2 regions of the Clostridium estertheticum genome follow, and region 2 is predicted to be linked to the other one. Evidence: a T-box and tRNA genes for the amino acid it is inferred to sense, from the RefSeq annotation. Region 2 holds a T-box; the other holds one or more tRNA genes.
The links. The T-box of region 2 lies ahead of pheS (phenylalanine--tRNA ligase subunit alpha). A T-box ahead of a tRNA ligase gene usually reads a tRNA of that ligase, here a tRNA-Phe.
Positions count from the first base shown of each region.

Region 1 (5,010 bases), 1.0 Mb from region 2:
CGCAAACCGACACAGGTAGGTGAGGAGAGAATCCTAAGACCATCGGAAGAATTACTGTTAAGGAACTCGGCAAATTGACCCCGTAACTTCGGGAGAAGGGGTGCCTACGTAAGTAGGTCGCAGAGAATAGGCCCAAGCAACTGTTTAGCAAAAACACAGGTCTCTGCTAAAGCGAAAGCTGATGTATAGGGGCTGACGCCTGCCCGGTGCTGGAAGGTTAAGGGGATTAGTTAGCTGAGAGCTTGCTCTCGGCGAGGCTATGAACTTAAGCCCCAGTAAACGGCGGCCGTAACTATAACGGTCCTAAGGTAGCGAAATTCCTTGTCGGGTAAGTTCCGACCCGCACGAATGGCGTAATGATTTGGGCACTGTCTCAACAGTACATCCGGCGAAATTGTAGTTCCAGTGAAGATGCTGGATACCCGCGATTGGACGGAAAGACCCCGTAGAGCTTTACTGTAGCTTAGCATTGAATTTCGGTATTGTCTGTACAGGATAGGTGGGAGACTAAGATACATGGGCGTCAGCCTGTGTGGAGTCATCCTTGGGATACCACCCTGACAGTACTGAGGTTCTAACTGGAGGCCATGAATCTGGTCACAGGACATTGTTAGGTGGGCAGTTTGACTGGGGCGGTCGCCTCCGAAAGAGTAACGGAGGCGCCCAAAGGTTCCCTCAGCGCGGTTGGAAATCGCGCGAAGAGTGCAAAGGCAGAAGGGAGCCTGACTGCGACACTTACAAGTGGAGCAGGGACGAAAGTCGGGCTTAGTGATCCGGTGGTACCTCGTGGGAGGGCCATCGCTCAACGGATAAAAGCTACCTCGGGGATAACAGGCTGATCTCCCCCAAGAGTCCACATCGACGGGGAGGTTTGGCACCTCGATGTCGGCTCGTCGCATCCTGGGGCTGAAGTAGGTCCCAAGGGTTGGGCTGTTCGCCCATTAAAGCGGCACGCGAGCTGGGTTCAGAACGTCGTGAGACAGTTCGGTCCCTATCCGTCGCGGGCGTAGGAAATTTGAAGGGAGCTGTCCTTAGTACGAGAGGACCGGGATGGACAAACCTCTGGTGCACCAGTTGTCACGCCAGTGGCATCGCTGGGTAGCTATGTTTGGAAGGGATAAACGCTGAAAGCATCTAAGCGTGAAGCCCACCCTAAGATGAGATTTCCCATTGTCCACACGTAAGTGTGGTGCAAGTAAGACTCCTGGAAGACCACCAGGTTGATAGGTTAGAGGTGTAAGCATGGTAACATGTTCAGCTGACTAATACTAATAAGTCGAGGGCTTGACCAAGATATAATAATAAAATGCGAAAACACTGTGCAATTTTGAGAGAATATTTATATTCTCATCTGGTGATTATGGCCTGAAGGTAACACCCGTTCCCATACCGAACACGAAGGTTAAGCTTCAATGCGCCGATGGTACTGCAGGGGTGACCTTGTGGAAGAGTAGGTTGTCGCCAGGTTACATGGCTAAATAGCTCAGTCGGTAGAGCAGAGGACTGAAAATCCTCGTGTCCCTGGTTCGATTCCGGGTTTAGCCACCAAAAACGTCTTAGATAATTCTAAGACGTTTTTTTTAGCGTTTTTTATCAGAATAATTATTAATTTGCCAGTCAATTGCCTTTTCACCTACTGATAACAAAAAACTATTAGTTTTAGAAAAAGGTTTACTGTTAAAAAAACCTCTGTATGCAGATAATGGACTTGGGTGAGCAGACTTTATTATGTAATGTATTGGATTTGTTAAAAGAGATTGTTTTGATTGAGCATTATTACCCCATAAAATAAAAACTATAGGTTTTGTTTTCTCATTTAACAAAGTGATAATTTTATCAGTAAAATTTTCCCAACCTTTGTTTTTATGAGAATTAGCCTCTCCGGATCTAACGGTAAGGACTGTATTTAATAATAAAACGCCTTGATCAGCCCATTTCTTTAAATAACCGGTGTTTGGTATATAACAACCTAAATCGGTATTTAATTCTTTATATATATTTAATAATGAAGGGGGAATCCTTACGCCTGGATTTACAGAAAAGCTTAAGCCATGAGCTTGACTAGGACCATGGTAAGGGTCTTGACCAAGTATAACAACATTTACGTCAGTATATGAAGTATATTTAAGTGCATTAAATACATCCTTTAATTCAGGATATATCAAAGAACTTTCATATTCTTCTTTTAAAAAGTATTTCAATTTTAAATAATAATCTTTGTTAACTTCATCTAATAAAAGTTCATTCCAATTATTTAATAAATTATTCATAAAATCACCTCACTTAAGTGTATCATAAATATTTTTATTTGGCTAAAATAAGTGGTTTATTTAAATTAATAAGAAGTTAAAGTATAAGACAGTTGTATTTAATATTTTAAGGATTAAATGGTATATAATTATATCGAATATAAAAATAGTGCATAAAATAACCAATAGTTGTATGCTAGTCAAGTATAAGATAAGGAGGATAAGCTATGCAAAAGATAGCTAGTAATGATTTAAAAGATTTAATTAAAAAAATATTTCTTATTATTTTAGGAAGTTTAATTTTAGCTATTGCAATAAATCTATTTGTAATTCCAAATAAACTTCTTAGTGGAGGCATTTCGGGAATAGGGTTAATGCTGCAGTATACATTTAATCTTCCTATGGGTGCGACGATATTAGTATTAAATATCCCACTGCTTATATTAAGTATTTTTAAAATAAATAAGAAATTCACTGTATTTACAATATTAGGAACAATATCGTTATCAGTTTTTTTGACTATTACAGTGCACTTAAATAATGTTCTCGCCCCGGTTGAGGAGTCTTATAGGCTACTATATTGTATATATGGGGGAGCGCTTTCAGGGATAGGTCTTGGAATCATTTTTTCTAATGAAGGATCTACAGGGGGCCTGGATATTGTAGCTGTATATGCTAAAAAGAAATATGGGATAGAAGTAGGCACAGTAATCTTTGCAATAAATGTTTTGATTGTGGCTGTTGGATCTGTAATATTTAATTTTAGAGTTGGATTATATACTTTAATTTCTATGTATATTAATTCTACTGTCATGGAAAAAGTTGTTAATGGGTTAAATCGTCGAAAAATGCTTCTAATTGTATCAGAAAAAGAAAAAGAAGTAAGTGATGCGATAATGGATAATTGCCATAGAGGAGTAACTCTATTATACGGGGAAGGTGCATACACTAGTCATAAGAAAAATATAATGTATTGTGTTGTTTCCTTAGGACAATTACCACAAATTAAAAGAGTAATAAAATCAATAGATCAAGGAGCTTTTATTTCTATAATAGATATAGCTGAGGTTCAGGGTAATGGATTTAAAAGTCCAATAAATTAGGAGTAGAAAAATATAAATAATAATTAATATAATTTATAGTAATAAAATATTAGAAATAAGGGAAATACTAAACCTGTAGTGTAAAAGTTAACGTGTGGAGTTAATAAAAATTCTAACACTTGAACTATACCTATACTAATTGATAAGGAGATGTGTTTTATGAAGATAGTTAAGGTTAGAAAAAATGCAGATGGAGATATTACAAATGTATTAACTAGTGCTGGTGAAGAATTAGATGTGAGCAAAGCGCTAGCTTTAGCAAAGATAGGGACAGTAGAGTCAGTGATTGTTGGTAAAAATAGAAATGGAAATGATGTTATAAAGTCATCACCTAATAGTACTATAGAAGATAATTTAGATAATCTCCCAACTTTCTAATATAAAATGGTTAAGTCCTCTTCATTTACTATCTAATTAATGTAGGGGCATATATTTTACTTGTTAGTAATAGATAGAATTAATTAATTTTGATAGGTATACTATTCCTAGTGTGTCAGTATAAAGAAAGTGTATGATACAAGAGTATTACAGAGATTAATACGTATAATTGTCGTATTAAAGAAAAAGACCAAAACTGATTATGGTCAAAGATGATATTATATTACTTGTCGCTGAGATTGAGTGGCAGTAAAGTACAAAAGCATAAGGAAACAACAGATAAAATGATTTGAAAAAACTGTTGACAACTTAAGCAATAACAGATATAATAGTAGAAGTCGTCACATGATGACAAATAAAATTGGTCTTTGAAAATTAAACAGAGAAATAGGTAAAGAAATGAAATAATATTTTATTTTAACCAGTCAATTACTTTAGTAAAAGTAATATTTAGTCGTAAGACTAAAAGTATGTAATGAGCTTGCTAACCAACTTAACAGTTGGCGCAGATTAATTATTTCAACTAAAAAAGTGTAAACTTTTAAATTGAGAGTTTGATCCTGGCTCAGGACGAACGCTGGCGGCGTGCCTAACACATGCAAGTCGAGCGATGCGATCCTTCGGGGTCAATTAGCGGCGGACGGGTGAGTAACACGTGGGTAACCTGCCTCAAAGAGGGGAATAGCCTCCCGAAAGGGAGATTAATACCGCATAATATGTTTTGATCGCATGATCTTAACATCAAAGGAATTTTTCGGAATTTCGCTTTGAGATGGACCCGCGGCGCATTAGCTAGTTGGTGAGGTAAAGGCCCACCAAGGCAACGATGCGTAGCCGACCTGAGAGGGTGATCGGCCACATTGGAACTGAGACACGGTCCAGACTCCTACGGGAGGCAGCAGTGGGGAATATTGCGCAATGGGGGAAACCCTGACGCAGCAACGCCGCGTGAATGATGAAGGCCTTCGGGTTGTAAAGTTCTGTCTTCTGGGACGATAATGACGGTACCAGAGGAGGAAGCCACGGCTAACTACGTGCCAGCAGCCGCGGTAATACGTAGGTGGCAAGCGTTGTCCGGATTTACTGGGCGTAAAGGATGCGTAGGCGGACATTTAAGTCAGATGTGAAATACCCGAGCTTAACTTGGGTGCTGCATTTGAAACTGGGTGTCTAGAGTGCAGGAGAGGTAAGTGGAATTCCTAGTGTAGCGGTGAAATGCGTAGAGATTAGGAAGAACACCAGTGGCGAAGGCGACTTACTGGACTGTAACTGACGCTGAG
Region 1 covers NZ_CP015756.1:71,210-76,219, forward strand. Annotated here, with positions in the region: rRNA gene A7L45_RS00375 (23S ribosomal RNA) at 1-1,292, shown strand, start outside; rRNA gene rrf (5S ribosomal RNA) at 1,351-1,467, shown strand; tRNA gene A7L45_RS00385 (tRNA-Phe) at 1,473-1,548, shown strand; gene A7L45_RS00390 (uracil-DNA glycosylase) at 1,581-2,270, opposite strand; gene A7L45_RS00395 (YitT family protein) at 2,477-3,352, shown strand; gene A7L45_RS00400 (DUF3892 domain-containing protein) at 3,512-3,730, shown strand; rRNA gene A7L45_RS00405 (16S ribosomal RNA) at 4,273-5,010, shown strand, end outside.
Region 1: it encodes a tRNA-Phe, which carries the amino acid that the T-box ahead of pheS (phenylalanine--tRNA ligase subunit alpha) is inferred to sense. The anticodon was not compared.

Region 2 (5,010 bases):
ATAAGCAGTCCATCATAGATGCTATAGTCGTAGTTCTCATTATGCTATAATCTTCACCTAGTGGATTCTTTATAGTAACTACCTTCCTTAATTCACTCTCTTCTGGTACTAAAAGCTTATCAAATATTTTAGGACTTACGAAAGAATAACTTATTGATTGATTAAGTGAACTTGCAGTTAAAGAAAGAACTACTCTATCTTCTAACTTTTGCTTCTCACTTTTCCCACTTTTTGAAGTTTCGCAATTAGGTAATGTAGATGGTATATTATCGTAACCATATATTCTAGCTATTTCTTCTGCAATGTCCTCTCTAATGTTAATATCAGATCTATGTGTTGGCGCCTGTACAATTAAAAAATTACCTATTATCTCAGTAGTAAGTTCTAATCTATCGAGATATGATTTCATATCATATTTAGATATATTTGTTCCGAGGAAAGTATTAATCCAATTTATATCCACTTCTAAAGTATGAGATTTAATTATTTTAGGATATACATCTATGCACCCCTGCATTATTTCACCAGCACCTAATTCTTCTACTAAATGACAAGCCCTATTAATTGCCATTTCAGCCATATTAGGATCCAAATCTTTTTCAAATTTTGAAGATGCATCAGTTCTTAACAATAATTTTTTCGATGCAAGTCTTATATTAACTCCATCAAAATTTGCACCCTCAAATATTACACTTGTGGTGTCTTCTTTAATTTCTGAATTAAGACCTCCCATTATACCTGCAAGTCCTATAGTTCTATCTCCATCTTTTATGGTTAATATACTGTCATCTAACTCTCTTTCTTTTTCATCCAATGTTATAAATTTTTCACCATTACTCGCTCTTTCGATGGCTATGTTATTAGTAGTAATTTGCCTAGCGTCAAATGCATGCATAGGTTGACCAAGCTCAACCATAACAAAGTTTGTAATATCTACTATGTTATTAATAGGTCTGATTTCAGCTTCTATAAGTCTTTCTTGCATCCACTGCGGTGATGGCTCAATTTTTACATTTTTTATACCCTTTAACATATATCTTTTGCATAACTCATCTTTAACTTCTACCTTATAGATATCCTCTACATTCTCCCCTGCAGTAGCTTTATAATCAAGAGCTGGCTTTCTATATTCTGTGCCTAATGTTGCGGCCGTCTCTCTAGCTATTCCTATAATACTAAGACAATCTGCTCTATTAGAAGTTATCTCAAAATCTATTAGAACGCTTTGAAGATTTAATACTTCTTTTATATCTTTACCAAGTGGTGTATCCTTTGGTAGTATCATTAACCCCTCTACAGGTTCATCCACAGCTATTCCAAGTTCTTCCTCAGAACAGAACATACCATTGGATAATATACCACGAAGTTTGCCTTTCTTTATTTTTGCTCCTCCATGTAGCGTTGATTGATGAAGTGCTACCGGTACAATATCATTTTCTTTCATATTGGTAGCTGCTGTAACAATTTGTGTTGGTGCACTAAGTCCTATATCTACCTGACATACAACTAATTTATCAGCATCTGGATGACTCACAATTTCTATTATTTTTCCTGTAACAACATTTTGAATTTCAGCACCCGAAATAATAACTTCCTCAACTTTTGAACCAGACAAAGTTAATTTGTCACCGAGCTCCTGTGGTGAAATATCTATATCGACATAATCTTTAAGCCATTTAACTGGAACTTTCATAATATATCCTCCTAGCATTTGTGTTAGTACAAAACAAGTATTAATTGTTTCGCCCCTTGTAACTATATAATTACCAAATAATTATTAATTTAGAATTGTTTTAAAAATTTCATATCACTTTCATAAAGTGCGCGAATATCGTCTATTCCGTAATTAAGCATTGTAATTCTATCAAGCCCAAATCCAAAAGCAAAACCACTATAAACTTCTGGATCAATTCCACAATTTCTTAAAACATCTGGATGAACCATTCCACAACCCAAAAGTTCTATCCAACCGCTTCCACTACAAACCTTGCATCCTTTACCCTTGCACACAAAACAAGTAGCATCCATCTCAGCTGAAGGCTCTGTAAATGGAAAGTGATGTGGTCTAAACTTTGTTTCCATCTTATCTCCAAACATCTTTTGCGTAAATAATTCTAACGTTCCCTTTAAATCAGCAAATGTAATTCCCTTATCTACTACTAATCCTTCAATTTGATAAAAAATTGGCGAATGAGTAGCATCTGCTGCATCTGACCTGTAAACTTTACCTGGTGAAATCATTTTTATAGGTGGTTTCTGCAATTCCATAGTTCTTATTTGTACTGGTGATGTTTGAGTTCTTAAAACCACACTATCATTTATGTAAAAAGTATCTTGCTCTCCCCTTGCAGGGTGGTTTTTAGGTATATTTAATGCTTCAAAATTATAGTAATCTGTTTCTACCTCAGGACCCTCTTCTATTACAAATCCCATAGATAAAAATATGTCATTAATTTTTTCAAGTGTTAGCTCAAGTGGATGTCTTTTACCTATTGTTTGTTTTTTTCCTGGCATAGATATATCTATAACTTCACTTTTTAGCTTTAATTCGTTTTCTGCTTGCTTTAATTTGTCTGAGGCTTTAGTTATAATTGATTCAATATCCTCACGAACCTGATTTGCTAGTTTCCCAATGACTGGTCTTTCTTCATTTGATAGCTTACCCATACCCCTTAATATTTGCGTAAGTTCACCCTTTTTCCCTAAATACTTAACCCTAACATTTTCTAATTCTGTTTTAATATCTGCTCCTTTTAATTCTTCTAAAACTGCAGCTTTTATCATTTCCAACTTTTCTTTCATAATGAAAACTCCCTTCATATTTGTGTAATATATTTACATTTTTTTATAAAACAAAAAAAACCATCCCCAATAAAGGGACGGAATATCCGCGTTACCACCCTAATTGACTAATAAATAGTCCTCTTAGATAAATTTATCGGTTCTACCCGCTAGCAGTTACTTTATTTCACTGTTAGAACTCCAGAGTGAACTTCAATATAAAAATTATTTTCGAAGCTCTCAATCTAAGGCTTCTTATCCCTGTAAACATTTTTATATTTACTATCTCCATCACAGTTTATTATTCTTCGTTAATTTATGAAAGTATACAAAACATTATAACCATAACTACATAAAATTTCAACTATGAATTTATAACTATATAATATTTTTTTGTCTTACAACTTCATACATCATAATCGATGATGCTACTGCTACATTTAATGATTCTGCACCACCAGGCATAGGAATTTTAATTTTCAAATCACATATCTCATAAACTTCATCACTAATTCCATTTCCTTCATTTCCAACTGATATAATAATTTTGCCTTTTAAGTCTATATCATAAAAGTTTTTATCAGTATCGAGTGAACTAGTTACTAATTTAAATCCACTCTTTTTAAGTTTTTTAACTAGTGATAAATCATTATCATAAATAATAGGTATTTTAAAAATAGAACCCATTGTAGCCCTTAATGTTTTCTCATTATAAATATCCACAGTTCCCTTTGTAAGTATAACTCCCAGGGCCCCTGCAGCATGGGCAGTTCTAATTATAGTTCCCATATTTCCTGGATCTTGAATCCTATCTGCTAACATATAAAATCCATTGTCATACTTGATTTCTACAGGTTTATTTCTAACCGATGCAATAATCCCTTGTGGATTATCTGTATCGCAAATATTTTTAAATAAACTATCACTAACACCATAAACTTTAGTATTTACCTGCAGCTTATTTTTCATACTGGAGTTCTCAAATTTAACCTCGCCTCTAGCACTTATAAATATATGTACCACTTCAAACCCTGAGTCCAGAGCCTCTTCTACAAATCTAAAACCCTCAACTAAAAACATATTACTACTTACTCTATACCTTTTTTCCTTTAATTTCCTAATATCTTTAATCAATAAATTATCCTTACTCTGAATATATTCCAAACGAAGTACCCCTTATTTAACTAAATTTTCTAATGCATTTAATTCTTCAATGCTACCTATAGCCACAATAATATCTCCAGGTTCAATAATATTATCGGCTGATAGAGAAACATCAACATCATTATTTCTTTTTATAGCCATTACATTTATTCCATATTTAGCTCTTATATTTAATTCTCTAAGTGTCTTGTTATGCCATTCTATCGGACTCACAACCTCAGCAATACTATAATCAGGCGATAATTCTATATAATCTAATATATTTGATGACACTAAATTATGAGCAACACGTTCACCCATATCTCGCTCTGGGAAAACAACTCTATCTGCACCTATTTTATATAATACTTTAGCATGTAATGCATTTGTTGCCTTTGTAATTACATATTTTACTCCCAATTCTTTAGCCAATACTGTTGCCAAAATACTAGATTGAATATTATCACCTATACCAATAACCGCACAATCGAAATTACGAATACCAAGGGCTCTCAAACTATTTTCATCATTTGCATCAACTTGAACTGAATGAGTAACTGAATCTGAAATATTTTGAACTACCTCCTCATCAGAATCAACTGCTAAAACATCGTTTCCCAAAGCATATAATGTTTCAGCAACTGCTGTTCCAAATCTTCCAAGTCCTATAACAATAAACTGTTTTTTATTCATTACTTCCACTCCTATCCAATTAAAATTTTACCTTCCGGATATTTTATAGTTCCAGATTTACCGCTTCTTCTTTTAGCTAATGCGAGTATTATAGTAAGCGGTCCCACTCTTCCAGCATACATGGTAAGCGTTATTATTATCTTCCCGACTATTGTTAGTTTTGTAGTTAATCCAAGGGTTAATCCAACTGTAGCAAATGCTGAAGTGGCCTCATATAAAAAATATTCAAAAGGAATATTGGATGGCTCCGTAATTGATAACACCATTGTAACTGCTATTACAATTCCCAGTCCAAGAACAGTTATTACTAAGGATTTGTACACAACTTCTTTATTTATACGTCTCTTAAGTATTTCAGTATCTTCACGTCCACGAACTACAGATACTACCGTC
Region 2 covers NZ_CP015756.1:3,787,378-3,792,387, forward strand. Annotated here, with positions in the region: gene pheT (phenylalanine--tRNA ligase subunit beta) at 1-1,693, opposite strand, end outside; gene pheS (phenylalanine--tRNA ligase subunit alpha) at 1,783-2,802, opposite strand; T-box leader at 2,873-3,085, opposite strand; gene A7L45_RS17730 (TrmH family RNA methyltransferase) at 3,160-3,945, opposite strand; gene A7L45_RS17735 (potassium channel family protein) at 3,958-4,617, opposite strand; gene A7L45_RS17740 (TrkH family potassium uptake protein) at 4,629-5,010, opposite strand, start outside.